Regions from separate parts of the Vallitalea okinawensis genome, predicted to be linked through region 2. Evidence: riboswitches for the same ligand, from Rfam matches in the RefSeq annotation. Region 2 holds a riboswitch; each other region holds the start of a gene.
The links. Region 2 has a riboswitch for cyclic di-GMP ahead of C1Y58_RS13805 (fibronectin type III domain-containing protein). Riboswitches for the same ligand answer to the same signal wherever they lie in the genome.

Region 1 (4,505 bases), on a different contig from region 2:
AATACCATCCAGATAAATATGTTGATAATCCTTTAGCTGATTTAGCATCAGAAAAGTTTAGGGAAGTACAAGAGGCTTATGATAGTTTAATGAGTGGTCAGCAAGGGAATGGTACTTTTAATCAAAACAACTATAACCAGTCTTATAGTAATCAAGATAGTAGTTTTGCAACTATTCGTAACTATATAGTTGCTGGACGCTACCAAGAGGCTTATAGCATGCTTCAAAATATGTCTAACCGTACAGCTGAATGGTATTTCTTGAGTGGGGTATCCCTTATATACATGGGTTCTCATCACCAAGGATTAAACTTTATTCAGCAAGCAATGAACATGGATCCATCTAATACAGAATATCGCCAATATTATGAGCGACTGAAGAACAGACAACATGCTTATCAAACTAGATCTTATCAATACGGTGGTGGAAATAGTAACTTAGGTTGCTGTACGCAATTGTTATGCGCAGACTGCTGCTGTGAATGCATGGGAGGCGACTTAATCGCATGTTGTTAAATGGAAAGAACATAGCATTATTAGGCATATTATTAGCCATTAATCAAGTGTTTTTGTATTTAGCCTCTATCATCGAAAGCAATACCTTAATATTTCTCTTCGCGGCGGCATTAATCATAGGGGTAGTCGTTGTCGAGACAGAAATACGTAGTAGTTGGATGTTTTTCATAACATCTTGCTTATTAGCTTTTTTTTTAGTACCAAATAAATTTGATATAGCAATTTATATAATGATACTAGGTCCTTATAGCATTTTAAAAGAGCTGATAGAAAGACATTGTTTTACAAAGAATACAAAGGGACTAGAAATTGGTATTAAACTTGTAACATTAAATCTTTTAGCAATATTATCTTATTTTATAATGAGGTATATGTTACCATTGCAACTGAATATATGGTTGATTATAATTGGGGAAGTCTTATTACTCTGCTATGATTATGTGTTTGGTTATTTTATACATTACTACATCAAACACATAAGAAATAGGATTAAATAGGGTATTAGTTGATACAAAAAATACATATTGAACTAACGAGGTAATTTAAAAACATATGACTTTCTTATACATGGGGATTAACATATTATTATAAGAAGTTAAAGTACTTATGAAATTACCTTAATTATAAAAAAAATGAGTACTAGTTCAATATATATAAGAGGGTGAGAGCATGAAAAAAGTAGCAGTTATTTTTACTGGTGGTACAATTTCAATGAAGGTTGATGAAAGATTACATGCAGCAATACCTGCCTTATCTGGACATGAAATAATGGCTAAAGTAACGGGGATTGAGAAGATGGCAGAAATTGAAGCTATCCATTATGGGTCGTTTCCTGGACCACATATCTCTCCTGAGAAGATGTTGGAATTAGCTAGTATAGCTAAAGAACAGTTACTTCGAGAAGATATAGCTGGGGTGGTTTTAACCCATGGAACTGATTGTTTAGAAGAAACAGCATATTTCCTTGATCTAATAATAGATTCAGATAAACCTGTTGTTGTAACAGGTGCTATGCGTAACAGTAGTGAGCTAGGTTATGATGGGCCATCTAACTTGGCGGCATCAATTTGTACAGTATGTTCAGACGAATCAAAGAATAAAGGTACACTAGTAGTTATGAACAACCAAGTTAATGCTGCAGATGAGGTTACAAAAAGTCATACTCTTAGTTTAGATACATTTAAAAGCATGGATTTTGGGCCATTAGGTATAGTGGACCAAGACCAAGTGATCTATTATAGAAGAAGAGAGCATCGACAAATTATCGATACTGATCAAATTCAACCCAAGGTAGCTTTAATTAAGTCGGTTGCTGGTATGGATTCCACCATCATCAATTATTTAGTGGATCAATCTTATAAAGGTATAGTAATTGAAGGTATGGGTAGAGGTAATGTGCCGCCTGGAATGGTTGATGGCATTACGAAGGCCATTGAGCGTCAAATACCTGTCGTACTTGTATCTCGTTGTCCTATGGGAAGAGTTTTGGATTCCTATGGTTATCATGGTGGTGGGAGAGAGCTGCGAAATAAAGGTATCATTTTAGGTGATAATCTTTCGGGACAAAAAGCCCGAATTAAACTCATGTTAATACTCGGTATAACACAAGATGTAGATAAAATAAAAGAGATTTTTGAAGAAGATTTATACAAGAAGGTATAGTAGCTAAATTTTATGTTGCTTTTTATGGAAATTTATGATATGATTTTAGGGTGCAAGTAATACTTTTCGGTGACAAAGGCAAACCTATTGCGAAATAGGGACGCAAAGCCGAGGGCCTTTCGCATCGGGGGGCAAGATGGAAGGTAGCCTGGCTGCCGAAATGAAAAGTATTTATCCTAAGCTATAAATTTCCTTTTATTTGGCTTCTTCATTAGAGGAAGCCCTTTTTTTACCTTTTTGAAGAGAATTAGGGGATTTGTTACACAAAACTAAGGTCTTTCAAGGAGGATTAAGATTAACGATATGAAAAATAAAAAGATAAGAATTGCACTAATATATTTTGTCATAGCATTTGGGTTTCTGTCTTTAGCTAATTATGCCTTTAAGCAGGTAACCACTGAATATATCACTTATGATGAATTTATCGAATGGGGTGAAACTGGGAAAATTGAAAAAGTTTCATATTCTGGCACCTCACTTCAAGTCATTGTCAAAGAAGATAGCGGCATATCTCAAAAGATCTATTATACTAATGTATTTCCAGATTTAGATCTAGCCAATAGAATTAATGAATGGGATAAGAAGTATGGTGTGCAATATGAGTACATTCCACAGCAATCCAATGCTCTAGTAGAATTTTTGCTCTATTGGATACTGCCAATGGGAATATTCTTCTTCCTATGGCGTTTTATGATGAAGGGAATGGATAAACGTATGGGCGGCGGTGTTATGTCCTTTGGAAAGAACTCTGCCAAAATCTATGCTGAGCAATCCACTGGTGTAACATTTGATGATGTTGCCGGTCAGGAAGAAGCTAAAGAGTCTCTTGTGGAGATGGTTGACTTCTTAAATGAACCAGCGAAATATACGAGTATTGGTGCCAAACTTCCTAAAGGAGCCTTACTAGTAGGTCCTCCTGGAACAGGTAAGACATTATTAGCCAAAGCTGTAGCTGGAGAAGCTAAAGTACCATTCTTTTCGATTTCAGGTTCAGAATTTGTTCAGATGTTTGTTGGTATGGGTGCTGCTAAAGTACGTGATTTATTCGCACAAGCTCAGGAGAAAGCTCCTTGTATTATTTTCATCGATGAAATCGATGCTATTGGTAAGAGTCGTGAAAATAATATGAGTAGTAATGATGAAAGAGAACAAACATTAAATCAGCTATTATCTGAAATGGATGGTTTTGATTCATCTAAAGGGGTTGTTATACTTGGAGCAACCAACAGACCTGAAGTGTTGGACCAAGCTTTATTACGTCCAGGTCGTTTTGATCGTCGAATCATTGTTGACAGACCTGATTTAGAAGGTCGTAAAGCTATCCTTAAGGTACATGCTAGGAAAGTTAAGATGTCAGATAGTGTTGATTTAAATGCCGTTGCGAAAACGACTTCAGGTGCTTCAGGTGCTGAGTTAGCCAATGTCATCAATGAAGCTGCATTATTAGCGGTTAAGCACGGTAGACAATTGGTTGAGCAAAAAGACTTAGAGGAAGCATTTGAAATAGTTGTAGCTGGTAAAGTGAAGAAAGACAGAATTCTTTCTGATCATGAGAAAAAATCTGTGGCATATCATGAAATAGGTCATGCACTTGTTGCAGAAGTACTTCCAAATGCGGATCCGGTGCATAAGATTACCATTATACCGCGTACAAAGGGGTCTTTAGGGTATACTATGCAGTTACCTACTGAAGATAAATACCTAGTAACAAAGGAAGAAATGGAAGAACAATTAGCTGTTATGTTAGGTGGACGTGCAGCAGAGGAAATCATGTTTAATCAAGTTTCAACAGGTGCAGCCAATGATATTGAAAGAGCAACAGCAACAGCTAGACGTATGGTTACAATCTATGGTATGACAGATGAATTTGATATGATGGCTTTAGAATCAGCAAGCTCTCGTTATTTAGATGGACGTCCAGTTAGAAACTGTAGTAATGAAACAGAAAGAATAATTGATCTTGAGACATTGAAGATCATTAAAGAACAGCATCAACAAGCCGTTAAGATCTTAGAAGAGAATAAAGATAAGCTTATTAAAGCTGCTGAGTTTTTACTTGAATATGAAACCATCAGTGGTGAAGAATTCAAGAAGATTCTCAATGGTGAGGAGGTACTTCGTGAAGAAGAACCTCATGAGGAAACATTAAAAGGTAAAAAGGATAACGATGATTCAGAAGAGGCTAAAGGCTCAAAAGAAGTAGAGTCAGATGAAGCGATATCTGAAGAGTTAACCTCAGAAGAGTAATCGATTAACGAAGGATAAAGAGATTAAGAGATCTAGGAACCCCATATTGGAGTTACTAGATCTCTTTTTATTTTGGAGTAG
Region 2 (4,505 bases):
CTTCAGCCTCTAGATTTTTGGGTATCGCTGGTGCTGTTAACTGTTCAATATACTTACTCCAATCACTTTTACCACTACCACTATAAGCCCTTACACGATATTTGTGGAGGGTATTTGGTTTTAAGTCTTCATGGTGAAAAGTATTATCATCAATATTTTTGACGTCTCCATCAACCTCGATATAATAACCTGATGCTCCAAAAACATTATCCCAAGTTAAACTAATACTTTCACTTGTTACTTCTTTCACTTGGAAAAAATCTGGTTCACTAACAACGGTTGTAGCAGTGATAGCATTACTCCATGGACTGGCTTGTCCATCTTTAAAAGCTCTTATTCGATATACATGAGTGCTATATGCATCAAGTCCGCTATGGGTATAGTTATCTCTTGGTCCAAGCATATAAGACTCTCCATCCATTAATAGTTCATACATGTCTGCCCCTTCTACTTCCTCCCAATAAACCATAATGGCGTTAGAACTTGTTACGGCTCTAAGATTGGTTGGGGCAGGTAATGATGAATTGATAACAGTATAATCACTCCAATTACTTGGTCCAGCATCACTTAACGTTCTTACTCTAACTTGATATGTAGTGTTAAAATTTATATTCTCTAACATGTATGTGGTTTGTAAGCCTACATCCGTTACTTGATCATTGATCTCTATTTCATAGGAGTTTGCACCTATAACAGTATCCCAAGAGACATTTAATCCATCGCTATTGATTGACAACATGAGATTTTGAGGTGCATCTGTGGTACTGGATTTTAAGATTTCTTGACTCCAATTACTTTGAGTATCATCATTCATAGCTCTTATTTGATAGGTATGTTGGCTATTAGAATCAATGTTTTCATGAACTACCGTAGAGCTAGTTGTACTATTGACTTGTCCATCAATTTTTATTTCATACGATGTAGCACCCTCAATGACTGCCCAATTAATCTCATAATTTAATTCATCTTCACTATTAATTTCATTGATCTGAATAGAATGTGGTGTTTCTAGTAATGTATAGACGTTGATGTACTCTGTCCATGGACCATTACCATAGCTATTGATGGCACGAATACGATAAGTATGTAACGTATTGGTTTCTAACTGCTGGTGTAAATAGCTTGTGCTATCATTAACTTCAACTAGTAAACTGTCTACCTCTAACTCGTATAAGGTTGCACCGGCTACGGACTCCCAACTGACTAAAATTTCTTCCGTCTGCGGATCTGCCCATATGCCAGAAGATGAATCCGGTAATGTTGAATAGGCTACCGTTTCAGACCACTTTCCTGTTCCACTGCTATTCTTTGCTCTTACGCGATATGTATATTGAGTATTTGCTGTTAAGCCTTCATCAGTATAACTATTTGTATTTGCTTCCATGGGTATCCCAAATACTTCTACATCATAGCTATCTGCTCCATTAACAGTATCCCAGTCTAAAGTGATTGTGCTTTTCGTACTACTTGCCTGTATATTCTTTGGTACATCTGGTAAAGTTTCTATGATGTACTCTTCAGACCATTTACCTACTAATCCATATTCACTCAATGGTCTTATTTGATAGGTATGAGTTGTACCTGCTTCTAAACTAGAGTCAGTATAATCCAATTGATTTTCATCTAAAATTGTACTTTCTCCATCCATTTTTAGCTCATAACCAGTTGCTCCTTCTATAGAATTCCATTTTATATATATTTGATTTTCAGTTGCATTCCACTCTTGTAAAGAGGTCTGACCAAATAGATTTTCATCACCATAGAAGTAATAACCCGATAAGTACCCAGATACTTTATCCCATGGTGCATAAGTTACACTATCATTAAAAGAATAATCGTTAGTTTGATCTAGGCTTCCGCTACCTTCTTGAATGATTCTAAATGAAAATGTCTCCATATCCCCAGGATTAAATACATCCCCTTTATCATCAAAAGTAATTCTCAAATAATGGGTAGCACCTTCTATTGGATTTTCTAGTTCTATCACTTCAATGTCCATAAGTGGCTGATTGAAGTTATTCAATGATATGTTGGTTTCACCTTCAATAGAAAAGAAATATCTGAGTTCTAATTCTGTTAAATCAATGGATGCCGTCCCTGTATTCTCCATCTTGAACTCAGGATTGATTTTCTTTTCCAATTGCTTATCTTCTGCATTGTAGGTTTCGATTTGTATACTTCGATTAGTAAAATCTCCTTCAACTAATTCGTCACCACTTGAATCATCTGGTTTCTTTGCATCCAGTAATTGAAAACTACTAAGTAAAATGATTGCCGTTAGTACAAAAGATATAATGGCTTTAAATGTCTTCAATTTCATTCCTCCTTGAAATCTATTAAAAGAACAAATGTGACTAAAGTCACTTATAGTAAGCAAGCAATGATCAATGCTTACTTTATGCTACTCATACGCCTAAAACATTAATATTTTAGACAAAAAAAAAGTGTGCAACTGCACACTAAAGCATAAAAATGCTCTTTAATGGCAGCTTGGCAATCATAGTCATTATATGACCTTAGACCCATAGCTTTGCGTCCTTATCTTTCAATAAGTTTGCCTTTTTTCATTTTTTACAATTATATGATTATATTGCTATATTAGCATTATATATTATAGTTATATAATATGTCAATATTTACTACATTTCTTGCTATTATTTCAAATTGAAACATAAAATCTTTAATAGCAGTCTCTCAATTGTCATTACCTCTAAGATGCAACTGCCTTTAGCCTCAGAAGATATTTTATAGAGTTGAAGTGAAATAAACTTGCTATTGATCGTGTTATTTCATTGATACTGGTGGCATATTATGTTAATATTTGTATATAAAGGAGGAATAGCTTATGAAATTTCGTAGGATTTTTACCAAAACATTAGTAACTGTATTAACATTAAGTATTTTCCTGGGAGGTAATATCCAGGTAAGTTCTAAGGAATCTAGTAGAGATATTATAAGGGTCGATAGTGGTTTTGAAAACTTAAATCAATCATTAGAAGATGATGAAAGATTATATCTCCAGAAAGGAGAACCTTCTACTTTAGATATAAATAAGGGATATGATTCAGCTACAAGATTTATTTTAAATAATGTATCAGAAGGTTTATTCTCATATGACCATAACAGGAGAATTGTAGCTGGTGTAGCTGATAGCTATTCATTATCCGAAGATCAATTAAGTTATACTTTCTACCTTAGAAAAGACGCAAAATGGAACGATGGCTCTCCTGTTACAGCACATGATTTTGTATACTCATGGCAGCGTTTATGTGACTTTGAAGATCAAGCAAAAGCATTGTTAACTGCTGCTAATATTAAAAACTATAAAAATGTATTAGAGGGTAAATCACCTAAAGAAGACTTAGGTATAAAAGCTATAGATGATTATACACTAGTTGTTGAGCTTGAGAATCCTGTCCCCTATTTTCTTTCACTACTAACTCAACATAATTTTGCACCAATAAAAAAAGATATGGTTATAGCTTCTGGAGATAAATATGGTACTGACTTAGAATATATCGCTTATAATGGCCCATATATAATTTCAGATTGGGATAAAGGCAACTATTTATTACTTACAAAAAATCCTTATTATTGGGGAAGTGAGTTTATTGATGTTGAAAATATCAACGTCTTAGTATATATAAAATATGGCTATGATGCTTTTCTATATAATATAATTGACACTACAAAGCTTTATTATGATGATTATGTAAAAGCTTACATGTATGGCCTTACTCCTATTAGTACCAAAAATGATGCTATGTTTTATTTAAAATTTAATCAAAATGATACTTTACTCCAAAACGAGAATGCAAGAAGAGCTATAGCACTAGGATTTGATAATAGCTACATAACTGAATTAACACAAACCGGACATGCTGCTAATTACTATGTACCATCGGGATTTTTTAAAGATGAAGATGGTGTAGATTTTAGACAAAATAATAATGAATTCCTTCAATATAATGAGGATTTAGCATTAAAATTTTGGGATCAAGCTAAATCAGAGTTAGGTATTCAAACTTATACAATGGAACTACTGACTTTTAATACCTATCTTAGTCAGTTCATAGCTATTTATATTAAAGAAGAATTAGAAGATAACTTACCTGGATTAACAGTCAATATTGTACAGCAACCATCTGATATAAAACAAGAATTAGAAAACACAGGTCAATATACTTGCAGTTTTGCAGGATGGGGAATGGACTATAATGATCCATTATCTTATCTTGAGATATTTAGTTCTAATTCACCCTACAATGATGTAGACTACAATAGCCCTCTTTATGATACTATTATTCAACTCGCCCAATCTTCATCAGCCCTTGATGAAGATGAAAAATGGGAGCTTCTCAAAGCTGCTGAAACTCTATTATTACAAGAAGATGTCGTTATTAAACCCATTTACCAGCAAGGTAATTACTATCTAGTCATGGATCATATTAAAAACCTTATCCAAGATTACGGTATGAATGACTCATTGAAGTTCGTAATAATTG
Region 3 (4,505 bases), on a different contig from region 2:
AACCTTACAGTCATTATTCTTTGTAAACTCCATTATTTCTTGTCGTATGCTATAAGGTATACGGTTTATGAAAAGCTCCAGCGTATCAATGCCCTTTTGATTAATCTCATATAAGGTAGTATTATTATTCTTTGACTGTGCAATTAATGTTGCATTAACAAGTTCTGCTAAATATTGCTGCAAAGAAAAATAATCCGTGTAGTTATTGAATAATATAAAATCTGTTATCTGCGTTTGGCTCAAAGGACCTGAGACGTTTTTTAGCAGAAAAAGAAGTATAAGCTTATTGGCAGTTAAATCGTGGGTATTCTGGGTCATATTAATCCCTCCAATACCTTCGCGGTATTTAACGCTAGAACAAATTTTCGTTATTAATATTGTATAACAAATAGTAATCAGTTACAAGTACTTTTTGTTGCATGAAATGCCTTACCTTGATAAGAATCCCTCTGTTTAAAGCGTTTTAAGGTTTGATTAAAAATATTTTTTTTATCTGTGCTCCAGCGGGGTGCAACAAGTAATTTCCAAGGTGCATCACCGGTAATACGATGAATAACAATATGAGAAGGAATGTTCGCAATACAATCGATAACTAGGTCGATATATTCCTCTCGCTCTAAGGGTTGATAATCACCATCTAAGTACACTTTCTCCAAATCCGTATCTTTAAGAACATGAAGCAGCTGAAGTTTGATACCTTGGATAGGAAGATGACTAACGTATTTAACTGTTGTCAGCATGTCTGATTGACTTTCACCTGGCAACCCTAAAATGATATGAACGATAATATCTAAATTATAAGAAGTTAATAGTGATACAGCATCATTAAAAACTTGAAGAGTATATCCTCTTCTCATAAAAACTGCACTTTCTTCATGTATCGTTTGAAGTCCTAATTCTACCCAAACATCGACTATTTGATTGAGTTCTTTTAGTAACTCGCAGACTTCAGCACTTAAACAGTCAGGGCGTGTGGCTATGGAGATAGCGACTATATCTGGATGATTAGCAGCTTCAAAATACACTTTTCTTAGATAGTCTAGATCGCCATAGGTATTCGTATAAGCTTGAAAGTAAGCGATAAATTGATCACCTTTGAATTTTTTCTGTAGACGCAGCTTACCTTCTTCTATTTGATTGTGTATGGATAATTGTTTAGAAGAGGCAAAATCACCCGAACCACCTGCACTACAAAAAATACATCCCCTTGAGTCAATAGTACCATCTCGGTTAGGACAGGTAAAACCAGCATCTAAAGCAATTTTAAATACTTTTTCCCCATATTTCTCTTTTAATTTATAACTCAGCGAGTAATAAGGTTTGTCATCCCAATACATATAAGCCTCCCTATTTTCCGATTGTATATAAACCATACATATCATTAAAGCATCTTTGAGGGAAGGGTGCAAGGGGATATGGTTATTATTTCGTATAAATTAAGCAAAAAAATTGATATTAATAATAATTTATGGTAATATAAGGTTGAAATAAGGGTTAAAAATAAAAATGCGTGAAGGGTGATTGACAATATATTTATTTATTTTTATCTTGGGTCTAGTCATAGGTAGTTTTTTAAATGTGTGTATCTATCGTATCCCGTCGAAAGAAAGTATTGCTAATGGACGTTCTAAATGTCCACATTGCCAAAAACAGCTGAAGTTCTATGATCTGATACCTTTTTTTAGCTATATATTATTAAAAGGCAGGTGTAGATTCTGCAAAAAGCATATAACCATTCAATATCCATTAGTTGAATTATTAACAGGTATTGAGTTCATATTATTCTTTTATCTTTATGGTTTAAGTATTGATTTTTTTGCAGTGGCAACTTTGTGCTGTATTCTCAATGTGGTATTTTTCATTGACTTAAAGCATATGATCATCCCTAATAAAGTTGTTTTATTTGGTTTAGTCATTGGCTTAGTTATTCAAGGGTATCATATAATTACTGGAAATTATGGTATTTACTTAGGTTTTAGTCGATTTAGTGGCTTTATAGCGATTGTTTTGGTATTATCGTTACTAATCCTTATATATATTCTATCACTAATCATATATAAAGGTCGGGCAGGAATAGGTATGGGAGATATTAAGTTATATATTCCTCTAGGTCTCTTTTTAGGCTGGCCATTAACACTTATATCTTTGTGGTTTGCTGTTGTAATAGGGGGAGTAGTTGGTGTAGTATTATTAAGTTTTGTTAAGATTGATAGAAAATCAATGATACCCTTTGGACCTTTTATCGTCATTGGTGTCTTAATAGCACTGATTTTTGGTGAGCAAATAGTAAATTACTATCTTTAATTGTTAGAAATCCTGTTAGATTACAAAATTCTACAAAACAAGATCTATTAATATCTATTTACATAAAGTGAGAATTATATTATAATATGTTTAACTTAATTAAAAAAGGGCAAATTAGCTGAAAAGCTAAGACGCAAAACCAGAGTCTAAGGTTTTTAACTATGATCGATCGGTTGCAGTATTCAATAATACTGCAACTTTTTTATTTGTTTGTAAAATAATGTAAAATAATATCTGTAATAACTTATATTATCATAATTGACATAAATGTGTAACAAACAATGATTAAGTAAATAGTTTTGAAAGTAAAAATTCGTTTTAATGGAGCAATATAAATAATTTTAACATGACAAATGATAAAACTAGGTTTGATTTCATTAGAAATTATATAGAATGTGGGACTATTATGAAAAGAAAAAAATTAGGTGAACTATTAATAGATGCTGTCAAAATCGATCAAAAAAGTCTTGAGGAAGCTGTAAGCTATCAAAAAATACATAATTGCAAGATTGGTAAAGCACTGGTAGCTTTGCAATACATAACCGATCAAGAAATTATAGAAACCTTATCTAAACAGTTATCTGTTCCACTTGTTTCATTAGAGAAAGAAGATATTAAGCAACCTGTTGTTAAATTAGTTCCCCAAAGTGTTGCAAAGAAGTACAATATCATTCCATTTAGATTGGAAAATAACATTTTACATATTGCTGTGTCTAATCCTTATAACATGGAAGCTAGAGATGATGTTAGACTCATAACTCGAAAATCAGTCAAAATTCACTTATGTAGTGATGAGGAAATTGAAGAAGCTATTGATCGATATTACAAAGAAGGTTCCTCGAAAGAAGTTATTGAAGAGTTAGTTAAAGAACTAGATGATAATAGCACTGTAGATGAAATTATTGAGAATGATGATATAGCTAATGCTCCAACCGTTAAGATAGTTAACTCAATAATAACCCAAGCTATTCGCATGAAGGCTAGTGACATACATATAGAACCCTTTGATCAAGAGATTTTTGTAAGAAATCGAATTAATGGTTCATTAACAAAGGTCATGAGTATACCAATCCAATCTTTTTCTGCCATATCCACTCGGATAAAGCTACTGGCAGATATGAATATTGCAGAAAAAAGGGTGCCACAGGATGGACGTATTGAAACAGAAGTTGATGGTAAAAAGTTTGATCTACGTGTTTCGGCGTTACCAACTACCTTTGGTGAAAAAATTGTCATGCGGATATTGCATCGTAACGCTAGTTTATTAGCCATTGAACATCTAGGTTTTACAGATGAAGAGAAAATAATTATCAATCGTTTTACGAGGATTCCTTATGGCATTGTTCTAGTTTCTGGACCTACAGGAAGTGGTAAAACAACCACTCTGTATGCCATGTTAAAAGAATTAAATACAGTTGATAAGAATCTAGTAACAGTAGAAGATCCAGTAGAATATATGTTTACTGGTATTAACCAGGTACAGGTAAATACAAAAGCTGGATTAACCTTTGCAGAAGGCTTAAGAAGTATACTCAGGCAGGACCCAGATATTATCATGGTTGGCGAGATTCGTGATGAAGAAACAGCTGAGATATCCGTACGTTCGGCTATCACTGGTCATATGGTATTGTCTACCATCCATACCAATGATGCAGCAAGTACCATTACTAGACTATTAGACATGGGAATTCCATCTTATCTAGTAGCGGATGCGATCGTAGGTGTTATTGCACAACGACTGGTAAGACGATTATGCCCACATTGTAAAAATGAGGTTTTAGCAACGAATATGGAGAAGATAACCCTAAAAGTCGATCAAAACCTAACCATATTTAAGCCCATTGGTTGTCATATCTGTAATTGGACAGGTTATACAGGAAGATCAGCTATTCACGAGATTCTTGATGTAAGTGATAAGATTAAAGCAGCTATAGCAGAAGGAAAAACAACCCAAGAGATCAATAACCTAGCTGTCAATGAAGGTATGGATACATTGTTCGAAAGTTGTAAGCGACTCGTTCTAAAAGGCGAAACATCCATTGAAGAAATGACTCGTGTTGTATTTGTCTAGAGGAGGATATAGATTTGGATTTTACGTTAAATGATTTATTGATGAAAGCTCATGAAATGGATGTTACTGATATTCATTTATCTGTTGGCACGTACCCAAGAGTTAGACGACTTGGTGAATTAACGCAGTT

Region 1: another riboswitch for cyclic di-GMP. It lies ahead of ftsH (ATP-dependent zinc metalloprotease FtsH); the one in region 2 lies ahead of C1Y58_RS13805 (fibronectin type III domain-containing protein).
Region 3: another riboswitch for cyclic di-GMP. It lies ahead of C1Y58_RS05975 (GspE/PulE family protein); the one in region 2 lies ahead of C1Y58_RS13805 (fibronectin type III domain-containing protein).

What each region holds. Positions count from the first base shown of each region.
Region 1 covers NZ_PQDH01000029.1:15,605-20,109, reverse strand. Annotated here, with positions in the region: gene C1Y58_RS27120 (J domain-containing protein) at 1-515, shown strand, start outside; gene C1Y58_RS25425 (hypothetical protein) at 506-1,012, shown strand; gene C1Y58_RS25420 (asparaginase) at 1,185-2,177, shown strand; cyclic di-GMP riboswitch class I at 2,245-2,337, shown strand; gene ftsH (ATP-dependent zinc metalloprotease FtsH) at 2,481-4,424, shown strand.
Region 2 covers NZ_PQDH01000004.1:185,000-189,504, reverse strand. Annotated here, with positions in the region: gene C1Y58_RS13805 (fibronectin type III domain-containing protein) at 1-2,314, opposite strand, end outside; cyclic di-GMP riboswitch class I at 2,482-2,569, opposite strand; gene C1Y58_RS13800 (peptide ABC transporter substrate-binding protein) at 2,846-4,505, shown strand, end outside.
Region 3 covers NZ_PQDH01000002.1:175,292-179,796, reverse strand. Annotated here, with positions in the region: gene C1Y58_RS05990 (DUF4364 family protein) at 1-318, opposite strand, end outside; gene C1Y58_RS05985 (tRNA modification radical SAM protein MnmL/YtqA) at 396-1,337, opposite strand; gene C1Y58_RS05980 (prepilin peptidase) at 1,522-2,304, shown strand; cyclic di-GMP riboswitch class I at 2,403-2,485, shown strand; gene C1Y58_RS05975 (GspE/PulE family protein) at 2,711-4,375, shown strand; gene C1Y58_RS05970 (type IV pilus twitching motility protein PilT) at 4,390-4,505, shown strand, end outside.